Regions from separate parts of the Erwinia sp. PME.40.26/001 genome, predicted to be linked through region 2. Evidence: riboswitches for the same ligand, from Rfam matches in the RefSeq annotation. Region 2 holds a riboswitch; each other region holds the start of a gene.
What was found. A riboswitch is a leader RNA that binds a small molecule or an ion and turns the genes downstream of it on or off. The one in region 2 is predicted to bind thiamine pyrophosphate.
Positions count from the first base shown of each region.

Region 1: another riboswitch for thiamine pyrophosphate. It lies ahead of thiM (hydroxyethylthiazole kinase); the one in region 2 lies ahead of ACZ3HG_RS18775 (FAD-dependent oxidoreductase).
Region 3: another riboswitch for thiamine pyrophosphate. It lies ahead of thiB (thiamine ABC transporter substrate binding subunit); the one in region 2 lies ahead of ACZ3HG_RS18775 (FAD-dependent oxidoreductase).

Region 1 is NZ_JBVHNP010000001.1:1,360,787-1,371,024, forward strand. It holds gene fbaB (class I fructose-bisphosphate aldolase) at 1-397, opposite strand, end outside; gene ACZ3HG_RS06510 (hypothetical protein) at 603-2,018, opposite strand; gene thiD (bifunctional hydroxymethylpyrimidine kinase/phosphomethylpyrimidine kinase) at 2,346-3,146, opposite strand; gene thiM (hydroxyethylthiazole kinase) at 3,146-3,934, opposite strand; TPP riboswitch at 3,970-4,066, opposite strand; gene ACZ3HG_RS06525 (AraC family transcriptional regulator) at 4,158-5,090, opposite strand; gene ACZ3HG_RS06530 (aldo/keto reductase family oxidoreductase) at 5,215-6,093, shown strand; gene ACZ3HG_RS06535 (helix-turn-helix domain-containing protein) at 6,300-6,848, opposite strand; gene ACZ3HG_RS06540 (AzlC family ABC transporter permease) at 6,954-7,613, shown strand; gene ACZ3HG_RS06545 (AzlD domain-containing protein) at 7,613-7,936, shown strand; gene ACZ3HG_RS06550 (LysR family transcriptional regulator) at 7,933-8,859, opposite strand; gene ACZ3HG_RS06555 (pirin family protein) at 9,003-9,887, shown strand; gene wrbA (NAD(P)H:quinone oxidoreductase) at 10,003-10,238, shown strand, end outside.
Region 2 is NZ_JBVHNP010000008.1:49,121-59,358, forward strand. It holds gene ACZ3HG_RS18765 (thiazole synthase) at 1-99, opposite strand, end outside; gene thiS (sulfur carrier protein ThiS) at 103-300, opposite strand; gene ACZ3HG_RS18775 (FAD-dependent oxidoreductase) at 297-1,229, opposite strand; TPP riboswitch at 1,384-1,505, opposite strand; gene ACZ3HG_RS18780 (choline transporter) at 1,834-3,873, shown strand; gene ACZ3HG_RS18785 (DMT family transporter) at 3,954-4,814, opposite strand; gene ACZ3HG_RS18790 (aminotransferase-like domain-containing protein) at 4,964-6,349, shown strand; gene ACZ3HG_RS18795 (LysR family transcriptional regulator) at 6,407-7,330, opposite strand; gene ACZ3HG_RS18800 (MBL fold metallo-hydrolase) at 7,430-8,362, shown strand; gene ACZ3HG_RS18805 (GNAT family N-acetyltransferase) at 8,565-9,023, shown strand; gene satP (acetate uptake transporter) at 9,061-9,627, opposite strand; gene ACZ3HG_RS18815 (MFS transporter) at 9,944-10,238, opposite strand, start outside.
Region 3 is NZ_JBVHNP010000006.1:143,370-153,607, forward strand. It holds gene leuA (2-isopropylmalate synthase) at 1-1,214, shown strand, start outside; gene leuB (3-isopropylmalate dehydrogenase) at 1,215-2,303, shown strand; gene leuC (3-isopropylmalate dehydratase large subunit) at 2,308-3,705, shown strand; gene leuD (3-isopropylmalate dehydratase small subunit) at 3,715-4,320, shown strand; gene ACZ3HG_RS17180 (MFS transporter) at 4,407-5,588, opposite strand; gene sgrR (HTH-type transcriptional regulator SgrR) at 5,848-7,509, shown strand; TPP riboswitch at 7,545-7,685, shown strand; gene thiB (thiamine ABC transporter substrate binding subunit) at 7,724-8,710, shown strand; gene thiP (thiamine/thiamine pyrophosphate ABC transporter permease ThiP) at 8,686-10,238, shown strand, end outside.

The DNA of each region.
Region 1 (10,238 bases), on a different contig from region 2:
GTTTGACCATAAAAGGAATGCGATGCGCGTAGCGGCGGGATACCGATGCCAGCACACCATAGGTCGACGCGACACAGTTACAGCCTGCCTCAATGGCCAGCTCGACGATGTTTTTCGGATCAAAGTAGAGCGGATTAGCAGCAAAAGAGGCTCCGGCGGAATGCTCCACGCCCTGATCGACCGGAAGGATAGAGAGGTAACCTGTCCCGGCTAAACGTCCGGTGTTGTACAGGGTTTGCATATTGCGCAGTACGGCCGGGGGACGATTGTTATCGACCATCACCCGATCGACATAATCCGCTCCCGGCAGGTAGAGGTTGTCCGCTGGAATAGTCATGCAGCGATGTTGCAAAAGAGAATCCGCTTCTTTGCCCAATAACTGAACGATGTCCGTCATGATAACTCCTGTTAAGTGGTGTCGGGGCCATGCTGCCACGGCCCGCGGGTCAGTTTTTCTGACCTCAACAGGGTGAACCCAAAACCGGCACTAAGGCAAATTGCTGACTCCATTTTTCAGAACGATCCGCACAAAAAAGCGCGGTTGTCATGAGCGTACATCGGGGTAAGCTGTCCGTGACATCGTTGAGCTAACGTCGTGTGGTTTACAACACCAGTCCTTTCTTCTTCAGCGCTTTTACAAATTTAACCGCACCATGATAATTAAGGTGATCGCCATCACGAAAATCCGTCCGGATAAAGCTTTTATCCTCATTAAAATCATGATAGCTGAAATGATAACTTTCCATACTTTTCAGGAAAGCCCGGGTTTCAGCGATCATCGCGGGTTGAACGGATTCAACGTACTTTTCTGGAAAAGGAGGAATAACATAGTGAATGCGAATACCTTTATCTTTCGCCAGATCACGCATTTCTGCGATCAATCTTGAATTAATATTTTTACTTTCCTTGTATTTATAAAGCTTACTGTGCAAGGCCGCACGAGTTTCAGACGTGGTTTCATACAATTCACAGGCAATAGAAGATGCCTGATTAATCTGCTTTTCGAGGTTCTCACTGGTGCTGGCGAGACTGACTGCATCATCCAGTGCGTGATTAAATTCCGTCAGGCGATCGCTGGACTTCAGCACGGGTAAAAAATGAGTCAGCAGAGCTTCATCAGAATTGTGCAGATATTTGGTTACAGTATCATTATCAGGGATGATATTATTTTTATGATTATAATGACTCATGATATGTACCACACGCACGTTTTCTTTCTCACGCGTTTTATATAACTCGTAAAAAAGATCGAAATAACCACAGACCAGCACGATTGATTTGATTTTTTTACTTTCAGCATAATGTTGAATCATGGTGTGTGCTTGTCGAAGATCCAGACTATGCATTGACAGGTTAACCGCCTTGTTCAGACGGTTTGCTGGTAAAGCATAATAGCCATAAGAGTTCCCCAACACGAGCGTAGGAGGCTTCTTTGCCAGCATCATATTATGTTTATGCTGCAGAAAAGCGATGAAGGGATCCTGCTCAACAGAGAAAGGTAATGCCTTTAATACCATCACCTGCTGAAAATCAGCCATCAACATTATTCCCTGGGTTTCAGGGAGACTCTTTACCGCATCAGCCCCATGGTCATAAATGATTACCGGATGACAGCTTTCTTGTAACGGGGGCAGGAAGGCCTCGGTATCAATTTCCCCTCCGACAGGCACGTTGATATAAAAAAGGTTGCCGACCTTTTCTTTATCAAGAATGTCAAAAAAGAAAGCAGCATGACGTTCATCACCGAAAAAGAAAATATCCATCTTCTTATTGAGTAATAGCTTTTGCCAGAAACAGAAGTTACTTTTTTCAATCGCCTGCAAAGAAGCTATTGTGAAGTCACTCTCAATCGAATGAGAAATGGCGTTAATCATGTCAATCGTTTCGCTACTTTCATCCAGAAATATATTATTCTCTGATAAAAGAAGGGCCAGTTGATTAATTTTCTCACGAGGTTCGATCATCAGTTGCTGTGAGATCGCTTTAAACTGGCTAAGGAACACGGATTCAGGATGCAAAGCACACCTCTGCGGTAAGAACTGATTATGCGTTTGCCAAATCTATCACAATGCTCGCGGCTGAATGGCGAATGTAAAGGGCTTTTCTCCCCCTTCCTCTGGCGATGGTATTAGTAGCCGAAGAGGAAGCAAGCCCCCCTGATGAATTATCAGTTTTTTTATCGGTAACGTCTGAGCAAACCAGACCGGCCAAAGAGGCCTCGCGCAGGCCTGGTCATCACGGCCCTCACACCCGCTGTGGACTGCATACTGCACTGCCTTCGCCAACCGATGAAGGGGAAAGATCTGTTTTCAACAAATCTTCCCCTGGAACCCGGGTTTTACCGCTTACCACCACTGATGAAAATGGTGTACCGGCCCCTGCCCGTGCCCCACTTCCAGCGAGTCCGCCTGCTCCAGTGCGCCCTGCAGCCAGTGCCGGGCCGCCTGAACGGTCGTGGGCCAGTCATCATGGCGCGGGCGCAGCGCGGCCAGCGCTGCCGAGAGTGAACAGCCGGTGCCATGCGTGTTACGGGTGTTCACCCGTGGCGCAGTAAAGCGCTGTTCTCCCTCACGGGTGAACAGCCAGTCCGGGCTTTCCGACTCGCTGAGATGACCGCCTTTCATCAGCACGGCCTGGCAGCCGAGGGCCAGCAGCGCCCGTCCCTGCTCGCGCATCTCCTCCTCATTGCGCGCCTGCGCGCATTCCAGCATTGCGGCGGCCTCCGGCAGGTTAGGCGTAATCAGCGAGACCTGCGGCAGTAGCCGATCCCGTAGCGTACTCACCGCCTCGGGCGACAGCAGCGGATCGCCGCTTTTGGCCAGCATCACCGTATCCAGCACCACCCAGGGAACGCGGGTCTGTTTCAACCGCCCGGACACCACCTCGACGATGGCGCTTTCTGACAGCATGCCAATTTTAATCGTGTCGATGCGCACGTCCGACAAAACGGAATCCAGCTGCGCGGCAACAAACGCCGGCTCAACGCGGCAGATCGACTGCACGCCGGTGGTGTTCTGCGCCACCAGCGCGGTGATCACGCTGGTGCCATACGCACCCAGCGCGGAGAATGCTTTCAGGTCAGCCTGGATCCCTGCCCCACCGCTGGGGTCAGTACCGGCAATTGTCAGCGCGTTAATCCTTTTCATCACTGCACCTCCGGGTTCAGCCGGTACAGGGCATCAAGAAAGGCCGGAATGAAACTGCCTGGCCCGTCCACCGCTGCGGCCGCACGCTCACCGGCCAGCGACACCACGCGGCAGGCGCTGGCCACATGTGTGAGGCGGTCGCCCGGCAGTGCGGCAAAGCCGGCCACGACCGCCGACAGCGCACAGCCGGTCCCTACCACCCGCGTCATCAGCGGGTCGCCGCCGCCCACGCTCAGGGTACGGAGGCCATCGGTAATAAAATCGGTTTCACCGGTGACGGCCACAATCGCGCCTGTCTCCTGCGCCAGCGAAACAGCCGCCTGCAGCGCCGCCGTGGAGGCATGCCGGCTGTCGACGCCCCGGCCGCTGACGCTCTGCCTGGCCAGCGCCATGATTTCGGAAGCGTTCCCCCGGACAGCGGCCGGTTTCAGTCCCAGCGTTTGCTGGCAGAAGGCCGTGCGGAAGTCCAGTGCGCCAACGGCTACCGGATCTAACGTCCAGGGACGCCCGGCCTGCCTGGCGGCATTAATGGCCGCCAGCATCGCTTCGCTGCGGCTGCGGGTCAGCGTACCGACATTCACCAGCAGGGCATCGGCAACAGGGCTGAACTGTGCCGCCTCCTGCGGATCGATCACCATTGCCGGGGAAGCCCCCAGCGCCAGCAGCACATTAGCCGTAAAGGCCTGTACCACATCATTGGTCATACAGTGGGTCAGAGGGGAATGCTGACGATACAGCCGCAGGGAATGCGCCATATCGGTGTGGCTGAGGTCTTGAGGTTGGATCATTCTTCGCTCCCAACCGGCGATCAAGAAGGCGATGCCGGTCGGGCATCTGACTTCCCTACGCTGGCATTATCCAGATCAGGTTATACGGGTATTTCTCAGCCTTCACAAAGAAGGGCACCCCGAGTCAGTGATGATTTTTTACAGTCGGTGCCAGCATAAGGAAGTGGCAGAGTATTGGCAAGCCCCGGGCCGTGCTGCCCTGCCGTCGGTCATCAGGGTATCTTCAGCGCGATCTGCCCCCCGGCGGGGAATGACGCCGCACATAGTCACGCGGCGAACAGCCCATCGTGCGTTTAAAGGCGGTACTGAAGGCGCTTTCAGACTCATAGCCCAGCGAGGGAGCAAGCGCAGAAATGGGCAGGTCGGTATTCAGCAGTTTGTCCCCGGCCAGCAGCATGCGCCAGCGGGTCAGGTAGTCCATCGTTGAGGACCCGACCTTTGTTTTAAACTTCAGCGCAAAGGCCGAGCGGGACATACCGGCACGCTGTGCCAGCGTTTGTAGCGTCCAGCGATAAGCCGGATCGGCGTGCATGGCCTGCAGCGCCGCACCCACCTGGTGATCGGCCAGGGCATACAGCCAGCCCACCGCGTGCCCTTTACCGCCCGACTCCATATGCTGCCGCAGCGCCTGTATCAGTATCATATGTGCCAGATGTTCAGCGATCAGGGCATGTCCCGGACGCTGTTCATCCAGCTCGGCCATCATCTGCGCAACCAGCCAGCGCAGGGTCGCCTGGTCATTTTCCGCCCGCAGATGGATCACCGCTGGCAGCATGGTCAGCAGAATCGTGGCGTGGGGGTCGTCCAGGAAGAAGCGGCTGCCGGTCATCAGGCAGTCTCCCCCGCCGTTGTGACGGATCACCCCGCCGGCGCGCGGGGCGGCAAACACCACCGCCCAGTCTGTCGCCGGGTGTGACAGGTCGCTGGCCATAACAAAGGGACGTCCGGTAGGAAGCAGGAAGCAGTCCCCCGCCGACAATCGTACCGGGTCGGGTCCCCCTTCGACAGACAGCCAGCAGCCGCCCGACACCATTGAATAACATTTGATGCCTGCGTTAGGCGGAAAACGCACCGCCCAGTCTCCGCCCACGTCGAGGACGCCGGAAACATACCGTTGTGGCTTGAGCAACGCGAGAATATCAGAAAGAGGATCCATGATTAATTTTGGACGATTAAAAAGATAATACGGACTTTATAGCATGGATAGGACGTGATGCGCGGGCTTAAGATTAAACCTCGCTGTTCCTTGTGTTATCCCACCTCTCCTTCAGGAAATGACTATGCACAACATCCGTACATCCGGCCTCTTCTCTCTGGGTTCGCGTCAGGTAAAACGACTGGGCTATGGCGCAATGCAGCTGGCAGGCCCCGGCGTTTTTGGCCCGCCCAACGATCCTGACCGCGCGCTGGCGGTTCTCAGGGCAGCAGTGGCGGCCGGCGTCAATCATATTGATACCAGTGATTTTTACGGCCCACATATCACCAACAAACTGATCCGCGAGGCACTCGCGCCCTATCCTGATGACCTCACGCTGGTGACCAAAATTGGGGCGCTGAGAGATAAAAAAGGCGGATGGATCCCGGCCATGTCCCCCGGGGAGCTGGTCAATGCCGTCCATGACAACCTGCGAAACCTGGGGCTGGCGCAGCTGGATGTGGTCAATCTCAGGATCATGTTTAATACCGCCCGCCCGCAGGAAGGTTCCATTGAAGAACCGCTGACGGCGCTGGCCGCCCTACAGCAACAGGGGCTGATCAAGCATATTGGTCTGAGCAACGTCACCCCGGCGCAAATTGCCGAAGGCCGCGCAATCTGCGAGATCGTCTGCGTTCAGAATCATTACAACCTGGCACACCGCACCGATGATGCGCTGATTGATGCGCTGGCCCGGGAAGGGATTGCCTATGTGCCTTTCTTCCCGCTTAACGGTTTTAATCCGCTTCAGTCTGCTACGCTGACCCGCGTTGCCGAACAGCTCAACGCCACACCCCTGCAGGTCGCCCTGGCCTGGCTTCTTCACCGTTCACCTAACATCCTGCTGATCCCGGGAACATCATCCGTTGCCCACCTGCAGGAAAACCTGGCAGCGGCGTCACTCCACCTGCCGGATGACGCCCTGAATGCACTGAACGGCATTACCGGAAGCAATACGTTATAAAGCCTCACCCTCTTTCGGCGAGGCCTGATCAGGAACAGGACAGACAATGAGGGCAGGCAAAGGATGCAGGACTCACGCTCAGTAGCGAGTGAACAGCGGACGTAGCGCTGTCATTCGTTATTTCCCCTCAACACGCAGAAGACGGGAGAGACGCGCTGTTTCAGGACATGGAAATAATAAGTATTACCGCTGCATAAAAAGCGCCACTATCCCTGCTCGGCCACCAGCAGCGCCAGCGTGTCGGGCTCCAGCGCCCTGAAGATATGCTCACGATCGGCGGGATAGCAAATGTAATCTCCCGGTGCCAGTTCTTCAGCTTCGTCCTTCAACCCCACCAGCGCCCGTCCCTGCGTGACAATAATATGCTCTACCGAGCCCGACGGGTGCGGCTGTGAAAGGCGGTCAGCGCCGGGCTGCGCCATCAGCAGGTAGATATCGCGCCGCGCGCCCGGCGGGCAGCTGGCCAGCAGGATCGCCTGATAGTTCGCTTCCCCGGCGACGACTTTCGGTCCTTCACCGCGCCGGATCACCTGGGTTTTAGGCAGCTCAGGCTCCAGCAGTCTGGCAAAAGGGATATTCAGCGCCACGCACAGCGCCCAGAGCGTTTCAATGCTGGGATTACCGTTCCCCGCCTCTAACTGGGACAGCGTCGATTTTGCAATACCTGCCCGCCTGGCGACTTCCGCCAGGGACAGCCCGGTCAGCGTACGCTCCCGGATCAAACTTTCTGCAATTACTGCAATGGGCTGGGTCATTTTTGGCCTTATCGTTCGTTAAATCGAACGCTACGTTCGGGTTGATCTCTTTCTGCACTGCGTTCATTATAATGGAAACTTCGTTCGTTATGGTAAAACTTCATGATGACCCGTCATTTTTCTTCACTCAGCCCGGACACACGTAAAGGCATCTATCTGATCTGTCTGGCGGTCGGGGTGGTGGGTATTTCTTATGGCTCGCTGGCCACCGCCTATGGTTTCCCGCTCTGGGTTCCGCTGTTCTCCAGCCTGTTTGTGCTGGCCGGTGCCTCGGAGTTTATGTTTATTGCTATCGTCGCGGGAGGCGGCAACCCCCTGGCGGCGGCCGTCGCCGGGCTGCTGGTCAATGCGCGCCACTTTCCCTTTGGTATTGCCGTGCGCGACCTCGTCGGTTCGCGCCTCTCCGCCGTCCTGGGCTGCCATATCATGAACGATGAAAGCGTGGTGTTTGGGCTGTCGCAGACCACGCCCGCGCAGCGCAAAGCCGCCTTCTGGCTGTGTGGCCTCGGCGTGGCGCTGGTCTGGCCGCTGGGGACGGTGCTGGGCAGCGTGATTGGCAGGCTGTTGCCTGATACGCAAATGATTGGGCTGGATGCCGTCTTTCCGGCGATCTTACTGGCGCTGGTGATCCCTGCACTGAAATCACGCACGACGCTGCTGCGCGCCTCCAGCGGGGCGGCAATCTCCCTGCTGGCGGTGCCCTTTACCCCGACCGGGCTGCCCGTACTACTCTCCATGATCGGCCTGCTGGCGAGGAAAAAATAATGGCAGATAACACCCTGTTAATTGGCGGTATTGCCGTTCTGGCGCTGGGCACATGGCTGATGCGCTTTGCGGGCGCTCAACTGGGCTCCCGCATGGCACTGTCGGAGGATGCCCGCAGGCTGCTGTCTGACGCGGCCACGACCCTGCTGTTTGCGGTTGCGCTGGCCAGTACCTTCTACGAAGGCACCCATTTTGCCGGGGTCGCCCGCGTCACCGGCGTCGCAGTGGCCGTCATACTGGCCTGGCGTAAAATGCCGCTGATTGCGGTGATCCTTGCGGCGGCGGCGGTGACTGCCCTGCTGCGTTTTATCGGTATCCCCTAACCTTTGCCGGCGGCATGCAAGGCGTGCTTTTGCAGAATAGTCTTCTGCAGCAGCGCGACGGTATGCTCCACAAAGGTCGCCACGGCCAGTGGGATATGATGACGGCTGGGATAGACGATCGACAGATCGTTATTAAGCTGCCCGTAATCCGGCAGTACCGCGATAAGTTGCTGACGTCTGATGCTGTCATACAACAGTGATTCCGGTAAAAAACAGATCCCCAGGCCGTTTTGCGCCGCTTTGAGCTGCGCCTGCGCGGTATTGGCAGAAAAACGCCCGCTGACGTCAACCTGCACCCCGCCTTCCGGCCCCATCAGATGCCAGACCGTGCGCGCGGAAGCATGGCAGTGAGTAATACAGGCATGCTGCTGCAGCGCGTGGATATCCTCAGGCACGCCAGAGGTATTCAGGTAAGACTGACTGGCCGCCAGCAGACGGCGTCCGGTGCTGATTTTGCGCGCCACCAGGCTGGAATCCTTGAGGTGCCCCCCGCGAAAGGCCACATCAATCCCCTCGCCGATCACATCGGCATGCGTGTCGCTGAGGACAAAATCCAGGTGTACACCGGGATATAACGCCAGAAAATCAGCCACCCACTCCATCAAGAACAGATCAAAAAAATCAGCCGGGGCCGCCACTTTTACACGCCCGGCCGGGGCCTGATTTTCGGCCACCAGCTGCGTGCTGATGGCGTTCAGCTCACTGATTTTTTGTGCGCTGTGTTCGTACAGGCGCTGCCCGGCGCCGGTCAGCGTCAGCTTGCGGGTTGAGCGATGAAATAACCGCACAGAGAGGCTCGCCTCCAGCTGCTTAATTCGCCGGCTCAGGGTGTTAGGCGGCATTCCCAGCCGTCGCGCGGCCCCGGCAAAACTTCCCGTTTCAACGATATGGACAAAGATCGCAACGTCATTGAGATCGAGCATGCTATTACGTCCAAAAATGGATGAGTGCAATGATATTACACCCTCTAATCATGTCGTGTCCGGGGGATTAAGATACAGGACTGTGATGAACGGCCCGACATACCCGCCGTTTGTCTGCGTTTCCTCCCTGATAAGGAAGTGATATGTCTTCGTTTTCTCCCGATAAGCATGCCGTTACACGCCAGATTGCCTACCGGACTCGCGGCCGGGGAACGGGGCCGATCGTTCGTCTGATGAGCCCCTCTGACTTCGGCACCCTCGCCAAACCGTTCGTTTTCCTCGATCGGTTCAGCGGCGACAGCACGATGATCGAACATATGCCCCTGCACCCCCACTCCGGCATCGCCACGGTCACCGTGCTTACCGCAGGCGATCTGCGCTTTGACGATCCGCACGCGGGACAGGGCACCATTGGCTATGGCGGGGTCGAATGGATGCGTGCCGGCGGCGGCGTCTGGCACGGTAAAGAGATGTCGGCTGGGGATTCTGCCCGCGTAGAAGGCTTTCAGCTCTGGCTGGCCCTGCCCCCGGCGCTGGAAAACGGCCCTGTCGACAGCCAGTATCTTGAAGCACAGTGGGTGCCGCAAACCGGTCCGGCCCGGGTCATCCTTGGCGAATATAACGGCGTCAAAAGTCCGGTTCGTTCCCCGGAGGGGATCAACTATCTGCTGGTGACGCTGCCTGCGCGTACTGCCTGGCACTATATCCCCCCCGAAAACCATACCAGCCTGTGGCTGAGTCTCAGTGATGGAACGCTGCATACCCCTGATGCGGTAACCACGGGCGAGATGGTCATCTTCACCCCCGGCGCGAAGCCCGTGACCCTGCAGGCCGGAGAAGAAGAAACGCGGTTTGTTATCGGCTCGGCCGTCGATCATCCCTGGCCGCTGTCACTGGGCAACTACTCCGTCCACACCAGTGAAGCAGCATTACGCGCAGGCGAGGCTAAAATTGAAGAGATCGGTCATCGCCTGCGCGACGCAAGGCGCGGTAAGCCCCAGTCGGGTTCTGTGCCGGTTTATCAATAATGTGGCTTATCTTTAGCCCTCAGCGGAGTGCTTGTCAGTGACTGTGTTACGTCGTCTTTTAACACGCTTTTTTACACCAAAAGAAAATGCCATCCATCCCAATAAGGAAAATAAAATGTCTAAGATTTTAGTTCTTTACCATTCAATGTATGGCCATGTTGAAACCCTGGCCCATACCGTTGCTGCCGGTGCAGCCAGCGTCCCGGGCACCGAGGTCACCGTCAAACGCGTGCCGGAGACCATGGATAGCGAGGCGTTCAAAACGTACGGCGGTAAAACCGATCAGCCCGCCGCCATTGCCAGCCCGGCAGAGCTGGCGGACTATGATGCCATCATTTTCGGTACGCCAAC
Region 2 (10,238 bases):
ACTGCCGGAGGCCGCAAGCGCCTGCTGCAGGATCGCCGGAGAGGGGTACCCGGCGGTACCGAGCAGAAAACGTGACTGGGGTACAAAATCATAAAACATCGTTTATCCCCCCTGCATGGGTGACAGGACTTCGAGTTCACAGCCTGATGTGATCGGCTGCGTTTCATAGCGGGCGCGGGGCACGAACTGTCCATTTAACGCGCTGGCGACACAGCCTGCGTCAATCTGCTGTTCGCGCAGCAATTCCGCCAGGGTGCGGGCGGCAGTATCGACCGGCTGGCCGTTAAGCTGAATTTTCATATCAGGTTTTCCTGTATCAGTTGCTGCATCAGGTTTTCCGCCATCACTGGCGCGAGAAGAAAGCCGTGCCGGTACATGCCGTTAACGGACCAGACGCCGTTATGGCGATGAATGGCAGGGACATTATCAGCGTAGGCCGGACGCAGCCCGGTGCCGCTTTCCAGCACTCTGGCTTCGGCCAGTGCCGGGTGGATGGCGTAAGCGGCACTTAGCAGCTCCATCATGGCGCGGGCGCTGATCGGGCTGTCATCGTGGCTTTCCACCATGGTCGCCCCCAGCATAAAGCGCCCCCCCGTGCGCGGTACGAGGTAACAGGGAAAGCGGGGATGGAGTAAGCGGATGGGCCGGGAGAATTGCACCTCATCGCTGTGCAGGATCAGCATTTCGCCGCGAACGGCGCGCAGTCCCGGCTGTTCGTGGGCAGCGTGGATCCCCCGGCAGTCAATAACCGTGCCGCCGGGCTTGTCCTGATGGAAGTCAACGCCGTGTTGAAGCAGGCTGGCCCGCAGCTGCTGCAGCGCGCTGCGCGGGTCGAGATGGGCCTCGCCGGCAAAGAACAGCCCGCGGGCAAAGCGCCCTTCCAGGGCGGGTTCCAGCGTGACCGGTTCCACCCACTGATGGGCGTGCGTCATGCGCGAAAAACGGGTGAGTTCAGGCGCGTCGCGCGGGGGGGCGACTACCAGGGTGCCCTGATGCTCCACGCCTTTGACACGTGCAGACCACCACGGGGCAGACCGCTGGCCCAGCTCAACAACCTCCGCCGGGGCGCTTTCGCCTTCGCACCAGGGGGCCAGCATTCCGCCTGCCCAGTGGGATGCCGCATCATGCCGCGGTGAAGTGATCACCTCCACGGCCTGGCCGTGCTCTGCCAGCATCGTGGCGATGCACAGCCCGGCAACGCCGTCACCGATCACAGACCAGCGGCTCATGAGGTAAGGATCCTGACAGGGAGAAGGGGGGTTACCAATAGCGTCACGTTAGCCTCTCAAAACTAGATGAGACCCGTGATAAGGATAAGGAAAAAGGCTGAGGCGGAATAAACACAGGCCTTCGCGCGGGTACGCTGGGTGGCCGGCTGGCCCGTCATCAGGGTACGCGTCTTCCTACGCCAGTATCAACTGGGTCAGGTTCTAAGGGTCGCTACGCCGCGATAAATCGCTCATTAGCCTCTCAGTCTCTCTGGCGAGACTCCCCTGACAGGAAATAGTTTTATTTTACCGGGTGGGAATCGTCAAGCGATATGCGGTTTTAATGGGGAAAAAGACGGCAATTTGAGACGCTGAAATTTTTTTAATTGAATGCTCAATCAATAAAAACTATCATTCGTGCTTCTGTTTACACAAAATTTACTTTCCGGAGGCGATTTGAGTCAAGAGTTATAACGATTAATCAATAAATTACACTAATATTCATCCTGATGGTTCTCCCAGTGTAATTAGCGGATATACGGCGGATTTTACCCAGTATGCGCTAATGCGCGCTTCGCAGAGCGGACTTCAGGTTCTTTCCCTGATCATTTTTTGCGGAGACATTATGCCGACGACTGAAATACCAGGAAAGCCTCAAAAAGATCGTATCAACCCCGTGGTTTTCTACACCTCAGCAGTATTGATCCTGCTGTTCTCCATGACGACTATTCTGTTCACTGATTTTTCCGATCGCTGGATTAATCGTACCCTCGACTGGGTATCCAACACCTTCGGCTGGTATTACCTGCTGGCCGCCACGCTGTACATCGTGTTCGTTATCTTTATGGCCTGTTCCCGCTTTGGTTCCATTAAGCTCGGTCCTGAGCAGTCCAAGCCCGAGTTCAGCCTGATGAGCTGGGCAGCCATGCTGTTTGCCGCCGGTATCGGTATCGATCTGATGTTCTTCTCCGTCGCCGAGCCGGTCACGCAGTATATGATGCCGCCAGAGGGCCAGGGACAGACGATGGAAGCCGCGCGTCAGGCGATGGTCTGGACGCTGTTCCACTACGGTCTGACCGGCTGGTCCATGTATGCCCTGATGGGCATCGCCCTGGGTTACTTCAGCTATCGCTACGGCCTGCCTCTGACCATTCGTTCGGCCCTGTACCCTATTTTCGGTAAACGTATTAACGGGCCAATCGGTCATACCGTGGACATCGCCGCCGTGCTCGGGACGATTTTTGGTATTGCCACCACATTGGGCATCGGCGTTGTGCAGCTGAACTATGGCCTGAAGGTGCTGTTTGATGTGCCGGAAGGACTGACGGCGCAGGCCGGGCTGATCGTGCTGTCGGTCATCATGGCCACTATCTCGGTCACCTCTGGCGTGAATAAGGGCATTCGCTTCCTGTCAGAGCTCAACGTGCTGCTGGCCTTTGGTCTGATCCTGTTTGTGCTGTTCGTCGGTGATACCAGCTTCCTGCTGAATGCGCTGGTGCTCAACGTCGGGGATTACATCAACCGCTTTATGGGCATGACGCTGAACAGTTTCGCCTTCGATCGTCCAACGGAATGGATGAACAACTGGACGCTGTTCTTCTGGGCCTGGTGGGTCGCCTGGTCACCGTTTGTTGGCCTGTTCCTGGCGCGTATTTCCCGCGGCCGTACTATCCGCCAGTTTGTGGTAGGGACGCTGACCATTCCATTTATCTTTACCCTGCTGTGGCTGTCGATCTTTGGTAACAGCGCCCTATACGAGATTATTCACGGCAATATGGCCTTCGCTGAAGAGACCATGGCGCACCCGGAGCGCGGCTTCTACAGTCTGCTGGCGCAGTATCCTGGCTTTACTTTCAGCGCCTCGGTGGCCACCATCACCGGCCTGCTGTTCTATGTTACCTCCGCGGACTCCGGTTCACTGGTGCTGGGCAACTTTACCTCGCGTCTGGCGGACATCAACAATGATGCGCCAAACTGGCTGCGTATCTTCTGGTCGGTCACCATTGGCGTCCTGACGCTGGGAATGCTGATGGTTAACGGCGTGACGGCGCTGCAGAAGACCACGGTGATCATGGGGCTGCCGTTCAGCTTTGTGATTTTCTTTGTGATGGCCGGTCTGTATAAATCACTGCGGGTTGAAGATCACCGCCGGGCCAGTGCCACGGTGAACACGCCACCGGTAGCGGTATCGCGTGACGATCGCCTGAACTGGAAACAGCGCATTTCACGCGTGATGAACTATCCGGGAACGACCCACACCCGAAAAATGCTGGATAACGTCTGTCGTCCGGCAATGGAAGAAGTCGGGCGTGAGCTGGAACGTCGTGGTGCCAAAGTGCAGGTGAATGAGCTGCCTGCGGTGGAGGATGAGCGTCTGAACCATCTGGAACTGCTGGTTGATATGGCGGATGAGCAGAGCTTCCTCTATCAGATCTGGCCGCAGCGTTACTCGGTACCCGCCTTTACCTACCGGGCGCGCAGCGGCAAATCGGATTACTTCCGTCTGGAAACCTTCCTGCTGGAGGGTACGCAGGGGAACGATTTGATGGACTACACCAAAGAGCAGATCATCAATGACATTCTCGACCAGTATGAGCGTCACCTGACCTTCCTGCATATTCACCGGGAAGCACCGGGTAATTCGATGCCCTTCCCTGAAGCATAAACCCTTAAAAAACCAGACTCCGGTCTGGTTTTTTTTGCTCAGAAAACCGCGTCGTTCTCCTTATTATTGTGGAATGGCGCTCAGGCGAAATGCTTCGCGCCGGCAACACAGAGAATAATCGCCGCCGCACTGACCACCATACTCAGGGCAACCGGCTCGTGGAGGAACAGCGCGCAGAGCAACAGACCAAAAAACGGTTGTAGCAGCTGGAGCTGTCCGACCCCGGCGATGCCACCCAGCGCCAGCCCGCGATACCAGAAAATAAAACCAATCAGCATACTGAACAGTGAGACATAGCCAAGGCTGAACCAGGCGGGCGCGCCGATCCCCTGCCAGCTGTGCGGCAGAGTCATCAGGCCCGTCACCACCATTACCGGTAGCGACAGCAGCAGCGACCAGCTGATCACCTGCCAGCCGCCCAGCCGGCGCGACAGTTCTGCCCCTTCCGCATAGCCCAGTCCGCACAGCAGAATGGCCGCCACCATCATCAGGTTTCCGGTCAGCGATCCCCCTCCGCCTGCTGAGAGAGCAAAACCTGTCACGATCCCGGCACCCAGCAGGGAGAACAGCCAGAAGGCCCGCGCTGGCCGTTCTCCCCCGCGCAGCACCGCGAAAATAGCGGTGGAAAGCGGCAGCAGGCCGATAAAAACCAGAGAACAGGCGGCGGTCATCTCGCGCAGGGCCAGGGCTGTCAGTAAGGGAAAGCCGACGACGACTCCCGCAGCCACCATCAGTAGCGATACCCTGTCGCTGCGCCCGGGGCGTCGCTGCCTCAGCGCCAGCAGCAGTCCCCCGGCGACCAGTGCGGCAATCACCGCGCGGGCAGAGGTCAGAAACAGCGGTGAAAATCCGCCAATGGCCACCCGTGTAGCCGGCAGGGAGCCGCTAAAAATCATCACGCCAAAAAGTCCACTCCACCACCCTGATGTTGTTCGCTGCATAAGTCCTCTGCGTAAGTATAAAAACAGGCATATCCCACGGATAGTAGAGGTCAGAACGGCGGATTCGAAGATACACTACCCCTACAATTAAGTTGTTCTGTATGGGGAGTCTTTCCCATACAGTTGATCACTGACAGGCTGGGATACCGATGACGCTTACCGAAACACTGATTGACGAAATCCGCCGCAGTATTCTGACCGGTACGCTGGCAGCCGGTGACCGGCTGATGTCGGTGCGCCGCTTCGCTGCCGCCAGGAGCGTGTCACCTTCTACGGTCGTCGAAGCCTATGAGAGGCTGGCAGCAGAAGGGGTGATCCGGGCACGGCGCGGTTCCGGTTTTTACGTGTCTGGCACTCCGCTTGTTGGGCGCAGTCTGATTGATACGCGCATCGGGCAGCCACGGGATGTCGATCCTTTCTGGGTCTCCCGCCAGTCGCTGGATGCAGCAGTGGGTGAACTGACGCCGGGCTGCGGCTGGTTGCCCGACGACTGGATGCCTCATGAGGCACTGCGTAAAGGGCTGCGGCAGCTTTCCCGGCTCGACAGCCCCCTGCTGACCGACTACGGCAGTTCCCACGGGTCGCCCAAACTGCGGCGTCTTTTGCTGGCGCGTTTTGCCCGGGAAGGGCTGTCTGCTTCGATGGACCAGCTGATGCTGACCGGGTCGGGGAGCCAGGCTCTGGATTTACTCTGTCGCTATCTGCTGCGCCCGGGCGACAGCGTGGTGGTGGATGACCCCTGCTACTTCAACTTTAAGGCGCTGCTGCGTGCCCACCAGGTGAAGATCACTGGCGTACCCTATACGCCAACTGGCCCCGATATCGCGGTTTTTGAACAGGTTCTTGCTGCGGAGCGCCCGCGTCTTTATATCACTAACTCCGCTCTGCATAATCCGACGGGTGCCTGCCTCTCTGCGCAGACTGCCTATCGCGTGTTAAGTGCCGCCGCGCTGCACGATACGCTGATCATTGAAGACGATATCTTTGCCGACTTCGAGCCGGACCCTTCGCCGCGCCTGGCGATCCCCGACGGGCTTGATCGCGTTATCCGCACCGGGAGTTTTTCGAAAACCCTCTCCGCCTCGGTGCGCTGTGGTTATATTGCCTGCCGGGCCGGGTGGATCGATGAACTGGTTAACCTGCAGATCGCCACCAATTTTGGCGGACCAGGCCCGCTTGCCAGCGAACTGATTGCCGGGGTGCTGTCGGGGGGAAGCTATCGTAAGCATTTGCAGGAGGTGACAACGCGGCTGGATCGCGCCAGAAAAGAGGCGGTGGAACGCCTGGCAACGCTGGGTATCGTGCCGTGGCAGGTACCGCGCGGCGGGTTTTATCTCTGGTGCCGCCTGCCGGACGGCGTGGATTCCACGCTACTGACCCGGCGCTGCCGCGAAGAGGGGGTCATTCTGGCACCGGGGAATGTCTTCAGCGTCTCGCAGACCGCCGGTGGATTTGTACGTTTTAACGTGGCGCATCTCAGTGATGCACGGATTTACTGCGTGCTGAAGCGCGCGATAGCGGAGCAGCACCGGTAACGGGTATGACGACCGCTCGCGTTCAGACTTACCGTCTTGCTGTCAGGCACGAGTCAATCAGCCAGTGCGCATTTTTTCCCGCAGTTTTTCCAGCAGCCATAGCAGGGCCGGGTCGTGGCTGCGGCGCTTATTCCACAACAGGGAGAGGGTAAAGGGCGGTACGCTGACCGGAACGGCGCTGCTCTGCAGGCCGAAGTGTTCCATCCAGCCCGCTGCCAGTCCCTGCGGGACGGTGGTCAGGGCCGGGATCTGCTTCAACATCAGCGGCAGTGAGGAAAAATGGGGGGTCACATAGCGCACCCGGCGGGACAGATTCAGCCGCGCCAGTTGCTCGTCTATCTGGCTCTGACTGGCACCGCGATAAGAAACCAGCAGATGATTATGGGATATATAGTCATCAAGGCTCAGGGGCGAAGTGAGTGCTAACTGGAGCGGGTGCCACAGCGTGCAGAATTCCATACGGGTAACCGGCTCACGCACCGTCCCGGCAGGAATGCCCTGCCCGACCGAAATCGCTACGTCAACGCGATCCTGTTGTACCATTTCCTCATCGTGGAAGGGATCGCTGGCCGTGATATGCAGGGTCACTCCCGGTGCCTGGCGGTTCAGCGTCGACAGCAGGTCGGGCATCAGCCAGCCTTCCACCCAGTCGCTCATCCCCAGACGGAACCGGTGCGTATCGGTTTCAGGTGAAAAGGATGGCGGCTGAAACAGTACCTGCTGCATCTCTTCCATCACCGGAAATAACGAGGCTACCAGTGTCTCGGCGCGCGGCGTCGGCGACATCCCTTTTGCCGTGCGGACAAACAGCGGGTCGTTAAACATCGTACGCAGGCGCGCCAGCGCCCCGCTGACGGCTGGCTGACCGAGGTGAAGGCGTTCAGCGGCGCGTGAAACGCTGCCCTCGCGATGCAAAACCAGCAGCACCATCAGCAGATTCAGGTCGATACGGCTAAAATCATTTTCTCTGATAGTGTGCATTATTTTAATCGATTTGAATGATGTCATTGAGGTCAGGATACTGGCACTCACGCAAAAACGACATGAATTAACGAGGTTAAAATGAAAACGATGGTAATGATGGCCGGTATTGCTTTCTCTGCTTCGGCGCTGGCCGCACCCGAATCTGTTCCGCCGGAGACCCAGGCGCCTGGATTTTACCGCATGACGCTGGGCAAGTTGCGTATCACCGCTGTTTCTGATGGCACGGTCACCATCCCGCTGGATAAGTTACTGACTCATATCAGCCCGCAAAAGCTGCGCGACCGTATGGCCAGTGATGCCATGACGCCGCAGGCAGAGACCTCAATTAACGCATACGTGATTGATAACGGCCAGCAGCGGGTGCTGGTGGATGCCGGGGCGGGCGACCTGTTTGGCCACAACGGCGGTCATCTGCTGGAGAATCTGGCGGCGGCAGGCTATCCGGCAGAAAGCCTCAATGCGGTGCTGCTGACACATATTCATGCCGACCACTCCGGCGGTGTCTCGCGCAGCGGCAAACTGGCCTTCCCCAATGCCCGGGTTTACGTTGAGAAGAAAGACGCAGACTTCTGGCTGACGCCCGGCAACGTTAAGAAGGTGGCAGCCAGCCAGGCCCACACCTTTGCCGAGTCTGAACGTACGTTGCGCCCGGTCATTGATGCCGGACGTCTGAGCACGTTCAGCGCTCCCGCGACGGTATTTGCCGGTATACGGGCCATCCCGGCACCCGGACATACGCCGGGTAGCGTGCTGTACCGCGTGGAGAGTGAAGGACAGACGCTGGTGCTGTGGGGCGACATTATTCATGCAAAATCGGTTCAGATGCCCGATCCGCATGTGGCAATCCACTTCGATGTTGACCAGAAAAAAGCCGTACAGACGCGTGAGGCGGTACTGGCGCAGATGGCGCAGGAGGGGAACTGGGTAGCTGCTGCACACATTGCCTTCCCGGGGCTGGGACACGTTAAACGCGACGGTAGCGGCTATCGCTGGGTGGCAGCGAATTATACAACGCAGCTCAGCCATTAATCCCCGGTCAGGGGCACGTCTGTGCCCCTGACCGGATGCCGACATTACCCACACCCTGCTCTCTTCTGTCAATCGCTGCATAAGCGCCAGCGCGTTCAGTGTTGCTGCGTTGAATTCGCCTGAAATCACGTTATCATCCTTATCGTATCCTCGTGCAGACTGGCTGACGCAGGGTTTATCGGACCATTTCAGGGAAAAATCGATGATATTAAGACCCATGCAGGCGGACGAGTTTCCGGCTTACCGTCAGATCGTGATTGCAGAGTATGGCAGAGACCTCGCAGAGTCGCGGCGTTGCTCCCTGGAAGATGCCCTTAGCCGCGCAACAACCCTGATTGACCAGGCCCTGACCCAGGGCGTTAACAGCCCTCCCCAGCGTTTGTTGTGTATCACGGCAACGGAGGGCGCCGAGCCGCCGGTGGGTTACCTTTGGATCAGCGTCAGCGAAAATATCGCCTGGATTTATGATATCTATCTGCTTCCCGAATGGCGCGGGAAAGGGTATGGAAAACAGGCGCTGGACGTGATTAACCAGCAGCTGACCCTGGAAGGCATCACGGAAACCGGTCTGCGTGTAGCAGCCAACAACAGCCGTGCGAAAAAGCTGTATGAAAGCCTTGGGTTTGTGTTAACGGGTTACAATATGTCTAAACGGTTATGACCGTTTCCGCCTGCCCGGGACACAGGCAGGCGGAGGATTACTGTTTTTCGCCCAGGGGTAAGATGGGGCGGCCAAACTGTTCGTTAAGCACTTCGGCCATCGCCAGGTAAATCGCGCTGGCACCACAGACCAGTCCTGTCCCGCCTGCAAACCGGATGATTGCAGCGTTATCCATCAGATGGCCAATGGCCAGCAGCGCAAACAGCACCGTCAGGCTGAGAAATACGAATTGCAGCATGCGGTTGCCGTTCAGGGTGGCGAAAAACATAAACAGAGTGAAAATGCCCCACAGGCCGAGAAACGCCCCGAGGAAGTGCGCGTTGGCGGGCTCTGACAGGCCCAGTTCAGGCATCAGAATAATGGCGACCAGTGTCAGCCAGAAGCAGCCGTAAGAGGTAAAGGCAGTCATACCGAAGGTATTGCCTTTTTTATATTCCAGCAGGCCTGCAAAGACTTGTGCGATCCCGCCGTAAAACATGCCAGTGGCGAGGATAATACCGTCCATCGGGAAAAAGCCTATATTGTGCAGGTTCAGCAGGACCGTTGTCATACCAAAACCCATCAGTCCCAATGGTGCCGGATTCGCTAATGTCGTGTTACTCATAAGTCCTCAGAAAATGATGATGCGCAGAAAATGTGGATGCCGCACTCAGGGCGGGGCGCGGGATCATAATCAGTGTGGCCGTTATGCTCTTTGATCTCAGCAGGGAGAAAATGAATATTTTGCGCGATGTCGGTATCGTGAAAGCAAATAGTCCGAGTTATAGTTACAACATACGGGTAGTTACTATTAAAATCGACCTCTGTAAGATCGGTATTCAATTCAAATTCGCGGAATCTGTAAGTATATAGCTAAGGCAGGAAAAATCTCTGTGTTCACCAGGCATCCCTGCCCGTTCATGCACCAGAAATAAAATCGCTTAATATTTCAGTTTAAAAGCACCCAGCACGATCACCATAAACGCGACGGCGACCAGGGCAAAAGCGACATAAAGATTGGTCAGATGCGCCACCCAGCCAATCAGTGCCGGACCACCCAGTATGCCGAGATAGCCGAGCGTGGCCACCAGAGCCACTGCGCGGTGAACCGGCATTACTTTCTCCTGACCCGCCAGGGTGATCAGCACCGGGGCAATATTGGCCGCACCAATGCCCACCAGAACAAAACCGCACAGCGCCATGATCCAGCCCGGTACCAGCACCACTATCAGATAC
Region 3 (10,238 bases), on a different contig from region 2:
TCGAGCGCGCCGTTAAAATGGTGAAGCGCGCACGTAACTACACCGATGACGTCGAATTTTCCTGCGAAGACGGCGGCCGTACGCCGATTGACGATCTGTGCCGGGTGGTGGAAGCCGCGATTAACGCCGGGGCCACAACCATTAACATCCCAGACACCGTCGGCTACACCCTGCCTTACGAATATGCCAATATTTTCAGCGCGCTGCGCGAACGCGTACCCAATATTGATAAAGCCATCCTGTCCGTACATACCCATGACGATTTGGGGATGGCGGTCGGCAATGCGCTGGCGGCAGTGAATGCCGGTGCCCGTCAGATTGAAGGGGCGATGAACGGTCTGGGTGAGCGCGCCGGAAACTGTGCGCTGGAAGAGGTCATCATGGCGATTAAAACCCGCGGTCAGTTGATGAACGTTCAGACGCGGATTAATCATCAGGAGATCTACCGTACCTGCCAGACCGTCAGCAAAATCTGCAATATGCCTATCCCGGCGCACAAAGCGATTATCGGTTCCAACGCCTTCGCTCACTCCTCTGGTATTCATCAGGATGGCGTACTGAAAAATCGTGAAAACTACGAAATTCTGACACCGGAATCCATTGGCCTGAAACAGGTTCAGCTGAACCTGACTTCCCGTTCCGGGCGCGCAGCCGTCAAGCACCGCATGGAGGAGATGGGCTACACCGACGCCGAGTACAACATGGATACGTTGTACGATGCGTTCAAAGCGCTGGCCGATAAGAAAGGCCAGGTATTCGACTACGACCTGGAAGCCCTGGCGTTTATCAATAAACAGTCTGAAGAGCCGGAATACTTCACACTGGATACTTTCAACGTGCAATCCGGTTCAACGGTCATTGCCACTGCCACAGTACAGTTGGGCTGCGGCGAACAACAGAAAACCGAAGCGGCCACCGGTAACGGTCCGGTGGATGCCGTTTACCAGGCCATCAACCGTATCACCGACTTTGATGCCGAGCTGATCAACTACCAACTGACCGCGAAAGGCCACGGCAAAGACGCGCTGGGTCAGGTGGATATTGTGGTGCAGTACAACGGCCGTAAATTCCACGGCGTTGGCCTGGCGACAGATATTGTCGAATCCTCCGCTAAAGCAATGGTGAACGCGCTGAATACCATCTGGCGCGCGCGTCAGGTGGAGCAGGAATTGCAGCGTAAGTCTCAGAATAAAGATCAGAAGGAAGCCGTATAAATGTCCCGTACTTACCATATTGCTGTATTACCCGGTGACGGCATCGGCCCGGAAGTGATGGCACAGGCCAGTAAAGTGCTGGAAGCCATTCGCCAGCGTTTTAATCTGCGTATCTCCACCAGCGAATACGATGTCGGTGGCATTGCCATCGATCGCCACGGTGTGCCACTGCCTGATGCTACGGTAAAAGGCTGTGAGCAGGCTGACGCCATTCTGTTCGGTTCGGTCGGTGGCCCAAAATGGGAGCATCTGCCCCCGACAGAACAGCCGGAGCGCGGCGCTCTGCTGCCCCTGCGTAAACATTTTCAACTGTTCAGCAATCTGCGACCAGCCAGCCTGTATAAGGGGCTGGAAGATTTCTGCCCGCTGCGCCGCGATATTGCCGATCAGGGCTTTGATATACTGGTGGTGCGCGAGCTGACTGGGGGGATCTATTTCGGTCAGCCGAAAGGCCGCGAAGGCAGTGGCATGCACGAACGCGCCTTCGACACCGAGGTATATCACCGCTTCGAGATCGAACGCATTGCCCGGATCGCCTTTGAATCGGCACGCAAGCGCCGCAGCAAAGTCACCTCTATTGATAAAGCCAACGTGCTGCAGTCCTCGATTCTCTGGCGTCAAATCGTCAATGAAGTGGCGCAGGACTACCCGGACGTTGAGCTGAGCCATATGTATATCGACAATGCCACCATGCAGCTGATTAAAGCCCCGTCGCAGTTCGACGTGATGCTCTGCTCTAATCTGTTTGGGGACATTCTGTCCGATGAATGTGCCATGATCACCGGCTCCATGGGGATGCTGCCCTCCGCCAGCCTGAACGAAAAAGGCTTTGGGCTGTTCGAACCGGCGGGCGGCTCTGCGCCGGACATCGCCGGGAAAAATATCGCCAACCCGGTGGCACAAATCCTGTCGCTGGCCCTGCTGCTGCGCTACAGCCTGAATGAAACCGGGGCGGCAGAGGCTATTGAACATGCCATTAATCGTGCACTGGCTGAAGGTTACCGCACCGGTGACCTGGCGGGCAGCGGCACGTCAATCGGCACCGATGAAATGGGCAGCACCATTGCCCGGTTTATTCGCGAAGCATAAAAATATGAAAACACTGTACGAGAAGCTGTTTGACGCGCATGTCGTGCACGAAGCACCCGGTGAAACGCCGCTGATCTATATCGACAGGCACCTTGTTCATGAGGTGACCTCGGCGCAGGCCTTTGACGGTCTGCGCGCTCATGGTCGCCCGGTGCGTCAGCCGTCAAAGACCTTTGCCACCATGGATCACAACGTTTCGACCCAGTCGCGTGATATTAACGCCAGCGGTGAGATGGCGCGGATTCAGATGACGGCACTGATGAAAAACTGTGAAGCCTTTGGTGTGCAGCTGTTTGACCTCAGCCATCAGTTCCAGGGCATTGTGCATGTGATGGGGCCGGAACAGGGCCTGTCACTGCCTGGCATGACCCTTGTCTGCGGCGACTCACATACCTCCACGCACGGCGCGTTAGGTGCGCTGGCCTTTGGTATCGGCACGTCAGAAGTAGAGCATGTGCTGGCGACGCAGACGCTGAAGCAGGCCCGGGCGAAAACCATGAAGGTGGAAGTTTGCGGCCAGACCGCACCGGGCATCACGGCAAAAGATATTGCTCTGGCGATTATCGGTAAAACCGGCAGCGGCGGGGGTAATGGCCACGTGGTGGAGTTCTGCGGGGAAGCCGTCGCCGCGTTGAGCATGGAAGGCCGCATGACGCTGTGTAATATGGCGATCGAACTGGGTGCCAAAGCGGGGCTGATTGCTCCGGACGACACCACCTTCCACTACGTTAACGGCCGCCGTTTTGCCCCCAGAGACGCGGCCTGGCAGCAGGCTGTCGACTACTGGCGCACGCTGAAAACCGACGACGGGGCACATTTCGATAAAGTCGTGACGCTGGACGCGGCTGAGATCGCGCCGCAGGTGACCTGGGGAACCAATCCCGGACAGGTAATTGCCGTCAGTGACCCAATTCCCGATCCGGCCTCCTTCAGCGATCCGGTCGAACGCGCCTCGGCGGAAAAAGCCCTGGCTTATATGGATCTGAAACCTGGCATCCGTCTGACCGAGGTGCCGATAGATAAAGTGTTTATCGGCTCCTGTACCAACTCACGAATCGAGGATTTACGCGCAGCGGCGGCAGTGGTGAAAGGACAGAAGATTGCGCAGGGCGTGCAGGGCTACGTGGTGCCCGGCTCCGGCCCGGTGAAGGCACAGGCGGAAGAAGAAGGTCTGGATAAAATCTTTATCGACGCGGGATTTGAATGGCGTCTGCCTGGCTGCTCTATGTGTCTGGCCATGAACAACGACCGCCTCAGCCCGGGCGAACGCTGTGCGTCCACCAGCAACCGCAACTTTGAAGGCCGACAGGGACGCGGTGGGCGTACGCATCTGGTCAGCCCGGCGATGGCCGCCGCCGCTGCAGTCGCCGGTCACTTTGCTGATATCCGTGAGCTGATTTAAGGAACTTTTATGGCGAAAAAATTCACTCAACACAGCGGTATCGTGGTGCCGCTGGACGCCGCCAACGTTGATACCGACGCGATCATTCCTAAGCAGTTCCTGCAGATGGTGACGCGCACCGGTTTTGGCCGCAATCTGTTTTTTGACTGGCGCTACACCGATGCCGAAGGGCAGATCTCAGACCCGGAGTTTGTGCTGAATAAGCCCGCGTTTAGCGGAGCCAGCATCATGCTTACCCGGGAAAACTTTGGTTGTGGATCATCACGCGAGCATGCGCCCTGGGCGCTGACCGACTATGGTATTCAGGCGATTATTGGCTCCGGCTTCGCCGATATCTTTGCCAATAACTCATTCAACAATCAGCTTCTGCTGGTGACACTGAGTGAAGAGGAAATTGATGAGATGTTTCGGCGGGTCGCCGACGAGCCGGGTATCCGGTTTACGGTTGATCTGGAAAAACAGCAGGTGCTGGCCGGTGAGAAAGTCTATTCCTTTGAGATCGACGGCTTCCGCCGCCACTGCCTGATTAACGGGCTGGATGCCATCGGTTTGACGCTGCAGCACGAGGCGAAAATCACGGCATACGAGCAAAAACAGCCCGCGTTTCTGCGTTAATTTGGCGGGCTGACCGGAATAGACGGTCAGCCCTGGCGATGTTCAGGGTCGGCCTGTTGTTGCAGCCTACCCGTGGCGAAGCCCCCTTATATCGCTCTTTTTTCCCGCACCCGCCATGACAGCGCCAGCGCCAGCACTGCCAGCCCAAACGCGCCCCAGTAGACAGCGTGATGGCCGAAGGTTTCCGCCAGCGCCCCCTGAATAATCCCGGCCAGGATCACGCCGGTCGAAATACTGTTAGTAAACAGCGTGGTCGCTGCTCCCGGCCGGGAAGGCATTAAGTCCTGGAACCAGATCATACCAATCCCGGCAATAATGCCGATATACACCGCGTTAAACAGCTGCAGCACCATCAGTGCCGTCCGGCTCTGGAACAGCACCAGGCCAAGGTAAAACAGTGCCCCGCAGCCAATCGCCACCAGCATCATATTGCGTTTACCCAGCCGCTTCACGTAATGGCCCGCCAGCAGCATCACCGGAATTTCCAGTCCGGCCGCGGTCCCCATCAGCAGCCCGGCCAGCGTATCCGGCATCCCCAGCACGCTGCTGATATACAATGGCATATCAATGATATACATGGTGTTACAGGTCCACATCAGCACCGACCCGATAAACAGCATGCGCACATCACGGTTCTTCCAGCCGCTAATATGCGTAATCGGCACGTTCGCGGATACCGCAGCACGCGGCACCGAGGGCAGGGTAAACCAGACCAGCGCAATGCAGACCATAAACAGCAGCCCTGCCAGCAGAAACATGGCGGTAAAACCGTAATTCAGCGCGATAGCAAAGGAGAGCGGCGGCCCAATCACCCAGGCCAGAGAAAGCTGGGCACGCATGACGGAGCTGAACATCACCGCCTCACGGGCTGAGCTGTCTGCATATTCCCGCGCCAGCGCGAAAATTTGCGGCATCGCCACGCTGGCGATAGCAGAGAGAAAAACGCCAGCGGTGACCAGCGTCAGATAATGACGGTTAAAGGCAAAAAGGAGCGCGTTTCCTGTCGCCATCACGCAGCAGAACAGGATCAGCATCCGCCGATCGCCCCGGGTGTCGGATCGCTTTGCCAGAAGCAGGCTGACCACAATTCCCGCGACCGCATTGACGGTGTAAAACAACCCCACCCAGAATGGCCGGACCGCGACTTCACGGCTGAGAAACAGACTCAGCGTCGGGGCCTGCAGCGCACCGGCGATGCCGACCATAAAAGAAACCGCCATAAATGCCAGATACACCGGATGGATACGACGGCTAAGGAGCGATGACATGAATAAGGCCTCAGTGACGGGACAATGCGGATAACTACTCCACAGCTTAGAAGAAAACCCACGAAAAAAGCCAGCTATGCCGAAGCTAGCTGGCTGGTGAAAAGCACCATACTCAGAATACCCTTAATAGCAGGGAGATGAATAACGATGATCAAGTGCCATTCAGATATGAATGCCTCCCACTCTTTCATCTGCAGCCATTATCACCGTAATATAAGGCAGGAAAAACAGACAGCTTTTAACACAGGGTTCCTCTTTTATGTCCTCACCCCGTTTACAGCAGCAATTTATCCGGCTCTGGCAGTGCTGCGATGGTCAGCCTCAGGAGACCACCCTCAGCGATCTGGCGGTACAACTCAGCTGCTCACGCCGCCATATGCGCAACCTGCTGAATGCCATGCAGGAACAGGGGTGGCTGGAGTGGCAGGCCGAGGCCGGGCGCGGTAAGCGATCGCGTCTGACCTTCCGCTATACCGGGCTGGCGCTGCAACAACAGCGGGCTGAGGATCTGCTGGAACAGGATCGCATCGATCAGCTGGTGCAGTTAGTCGGCGATAAAAATCGCGTGCGCCAGATGCTGCTCTCCCATCTGGGCCGCAGTTTCCGTCAGGGAAAACACATTCTTCGCGTGCTCTACTATCGTCCCCTGCTCAATCTGCTGCCCGGAACGCCGCTGCGTCGCTCTGAAACTCACCTTGCCCGGCAGATTTTTAACGGGCTGGCGCGAATAAATGAGGAAAACGGGGAAATCGAGCCGGATATTGCCCACCACTGGCAGCAGATTGCACCGGATCACTGGCGCTTCTTTTTGCGCCCGGCGATCCACTTTCATCACGGCCGTGAGCTGGATGTCGACGATGTCATTGCCAGCCTGGAACGCCTGAAAACGCAGCCGCTTTACAGCCATTTAGACCGGATTGAGTGCCACACGCCGTGGACGCTGGATATTTATCTGCACCAGCCCGATAACTGGCTGCCGTGGCTGCTGGGCAGCGTCAGCGCCATGATCCTGCCAAAAGAGTGGCCGCATATGCGCAACTTTGCCCGTCAGCCGGTCGGCACCGGGGCTTACGCGGTGGAACGCAATCAGCACAGCCAGCTGCGTATTTCCGCCTTTGATGACTATTTCGGCTACCGGGCGCTGATAGATGAGGTCAATATCTGGGTCCTGCCGGAGATCAGCGATGAGCTGGTCTACTCCGGGGTCAAACTGCAGAGCGAAAATACCGATGAGAAGTCGGAAGAGAGTCGTCTGGAAGAGGGCTGCTATTTTTTGATGTTCGACCAGCGCTCTGAGCAGGGGCGCAATGAACAGCTGCGCCGCTGGATCAGCACCATTTTTAACCCGATTGCCCTGCTTAACCACAGCGGCATCGCCTATCAGCGCTACTGGTTCCCGGCTTACGGGCTGCTGCCGCGCTGGCATCACCGACGCTCAATGGCGACCGCAGAAAAACCCGCAGGGCTGACCTCACTGACCATCACCTGGTACAGCGATCATATCGAGCATCAGGGGATCGCCAACGCGCTGGGGCCGATCCTTGCCACGCACGGCGTCACGCTCATCACCCAGGAAATTGACTACGAAAGCTGGTATCGCGGTGAGGCGGAAAGTGACATCTGGCTGGGCAGCGCCAACTTCACGCTGCCGCTAGAGTTTTCCCTGTTTTCGCTGCTGTATGAGATCCCGCTGATGCACCACTGTGTGCCCACCGACTGGGAAAACGATGCGCGGCAGTGGCGCGAACAGACCCTGCCGCTGGCTGACTGGAGCAAACAGCTGATAGACAGTAACTATCTGCATCCCCTGTTCCATCACTGGCTGCTGCTGCACGGCCAGCGAAGCATGCGCGGCGTACGCATGAATACCCTCGGCTGGTTTGACTTTAAATCAGCCTGGTTCGCGCCGCCCGAATCATGACGCTTTCGTAACAAAGACGAAACCACTAGAATAGGCCGTTCTCAACGGGGTGCGAACACCCTGCTGAGACATTGCCCGACGCCGGGTCAATGTCTGTGCAGCATGTTTTCGCTGAGAAAAACCCGTCGAACCTGATCCGGATCATACCGGCGTAGGGATTTGAGAGTGTCACTGACTCAGATCCTTTGCGCATTTTCCCTTAAAGGAACGCAAAGTGTTGAAAAAATTACTCCCTCTGCTGGCGCTGTTTTCCCTGCCTGCCCTCGCGGCGAAAGATACCCTGACGGTTTACACCTATGACTCCTTCTCTGCCGAATGGGGGCCGGGGCCGGCGATTAAAAAAGCCTTCGAAGCGCAGTGCAACTGTGAGCTGAAATTCGTCGCACTGGAAGACGGCGTCTCGCTGCTCAATCGCCTGCGTATGGAAGGCAAAAACAGCAAGGCCGACGTGGTGCTGGGGCTGGATAACAATCTGCTGGATGCCGCCGAAAAAACCGGCCTGTTTGCGCCGTCAAAGGTAGACACCCGCCACGCTACGGTGCCGGGCGGCTGGACGAACACAACATTTGTCCCCTATGACTACGGCTGGTTTGCTTTTGTTTATGATAAAACCAGACTGCAGAACCCGCCGAAAAGCCTGAAGGAGCTGGTCGAGAGCGACCGTCCTCTGAAGGTGATTTATGAAGATCCGCGCACCAGCACTCCTGGGCTTGGCCTGCTGCTGTGGATGCAGAAAGTTTACGGCGATAAGAGCCCGGAAGCCTGGCAGCAACTGGCGAAGAAGACCGTCACCGTGACGAAAGGATGGAGTGAGGCCTACGGTCTGTTCCTGAAAGGGGAAAGTGATATGGTGCTCAGTTACACGACCTCGCCTGCTTATCATCTGATTGAAGAGAAGAAAGATCAGTATGCCGCGGCAAACTTCAGTGAAGGCCACTATCTGCAGGTTGAGGTGGCCGGGCAGTTAAAAGCCAGTAAGCAGCCTGAGCTGGCACACTCATTTATGCAATTCGTGATGACACAACCCTTCCAGAAAACCATTGCTACCGGCAACTGGATGTATCCGGCTACCCATACCGCGCTGCCAGAAGGGTTCAACACCCTGACCGTGCCGGCCATTTCGTTGCAGTTCAGCCCGCAGGACGTTGCCACCCAGCGCAGCCAGTGGATTAGTGCATGGCAACGCGCCGTCAGCCGCTAATTCCCGGCTGGTTAGTCCCGGGCCTGCTGGCCGGCCTGCTGCTGGTCAGCGTGGCCCTGCTGGCGTTTTTCGCCCTGTGGCAAAACGCGCCCGCCACGGACTGGCGCGGACTGTGGCAGGACAGCTACCTGTGGCACGTGCTGCGCTTCTCTTTCTGGCAGGCGCTGCTGTCGGCATTGCTGTCGGTACTCCCGGCTATTCCCGTGGCGCGTGCGCTTTACCGCCGTCGCTTCCCCGGACGTGGCACGTTGCTGCGGCTGTGTGCTATGACGCTGGTACTGCCGGTACTGGTGGCCGTGTTTGGTCTTCTCAGCGTGTACGGCCGCAGCGGCTGGCTGGCGCAGCTTTGCGCCCTGCTCGGCGTTGGCTACTCATTCACTCCCTATGGCCTGCAGGGGATCCTGCTGGCCCATGTCTTCTTTAATCTGCCGCTGGCTACGCGCCTGCTGCTCCAGGCCTTACAGCAGATCCCCGCTGAACAGCGACAGATCGCCGCCCAGCTGGGGCTGAGTGGCTGGGCGCATTTTCGCCTTGTCGAATGGCCGTGGCTGCGGCGTCAGCTTCTGCCTGCCGGGGCACTGATCTTCATGCTGTGCTTTGCCAGCTTTGCCACCGTGCTGTCCCTCGGGGGCGGGCCGCGAGCGACCACCATTGAGCTGGCGATCTTCCAGGCGCTGAGTTTTGATTACGATCCCGGGCGGGCCGCCCTGCTGGCGCTGATACAGATGGTGTGCTGCCTCGGGCTCGTGATGTTAAGCCAGCGCCTGAGTAAGGTATTGCCGACGGGGAGTGACAGCCTCGGGGGCTGGCGTAACCCGCAGGACAGCGGTCGCGCCCGCCTGCTTGACGGACTGATGATCGCCAGCATGCTGTTGCTGATCCTGCCACCGCTGCTGGCGGTGGTGGCCGACGGAATGAATCAGGGGTTTGGCGGCGTCCTGCACCAGCCCGCACTGTGGCAGGCGACGTTCACCTCGTTGCGCATTGCCCTGGGCGCTGGGGTCCTCAGCGTGGTGCTGACGCTGATGCTGCTATGGAGCAGCCGTGAACTGCGCCAGCGCCAGCGCCTGCTGTGGGGGCAGACGCTGGAACTGAGTGGCATGCTGATACTGGCGATGCCGGGGATTGTCCTGGCCACCGGTTTTTTCCTGCTGCTCAACCAGACCATCGGGCTGCCGGCGTCGGCAGAGGGGATAGTGATTGTGACTAACGCACTGATGGCGGTGCCGTATGCGATGAAAGTGCTGGAGAACCCGCTGCGCGATATGGCTGAACGCTATGGACGGCTCTGCCTGTCGCTGGATATTCGCGGCTGGAACCGTCTGCGGCTGATTGAGTTGCGCGCCCTGAAGCGCCCCCTTGCGCAGGCGCTCGCTTTTGCCTGCGTGCTGTCAATTGGTGATTTTGGCGTGGTGGCACTGTTTGGCAATGAGCACTTCCGCACCCTGCCGTTTTATCTTTATCAGCAGATAGGCTCATACCGCAGCAGTGACGGGGCGGTCACCGCGCTGTTACTTTTGCTGCTCTG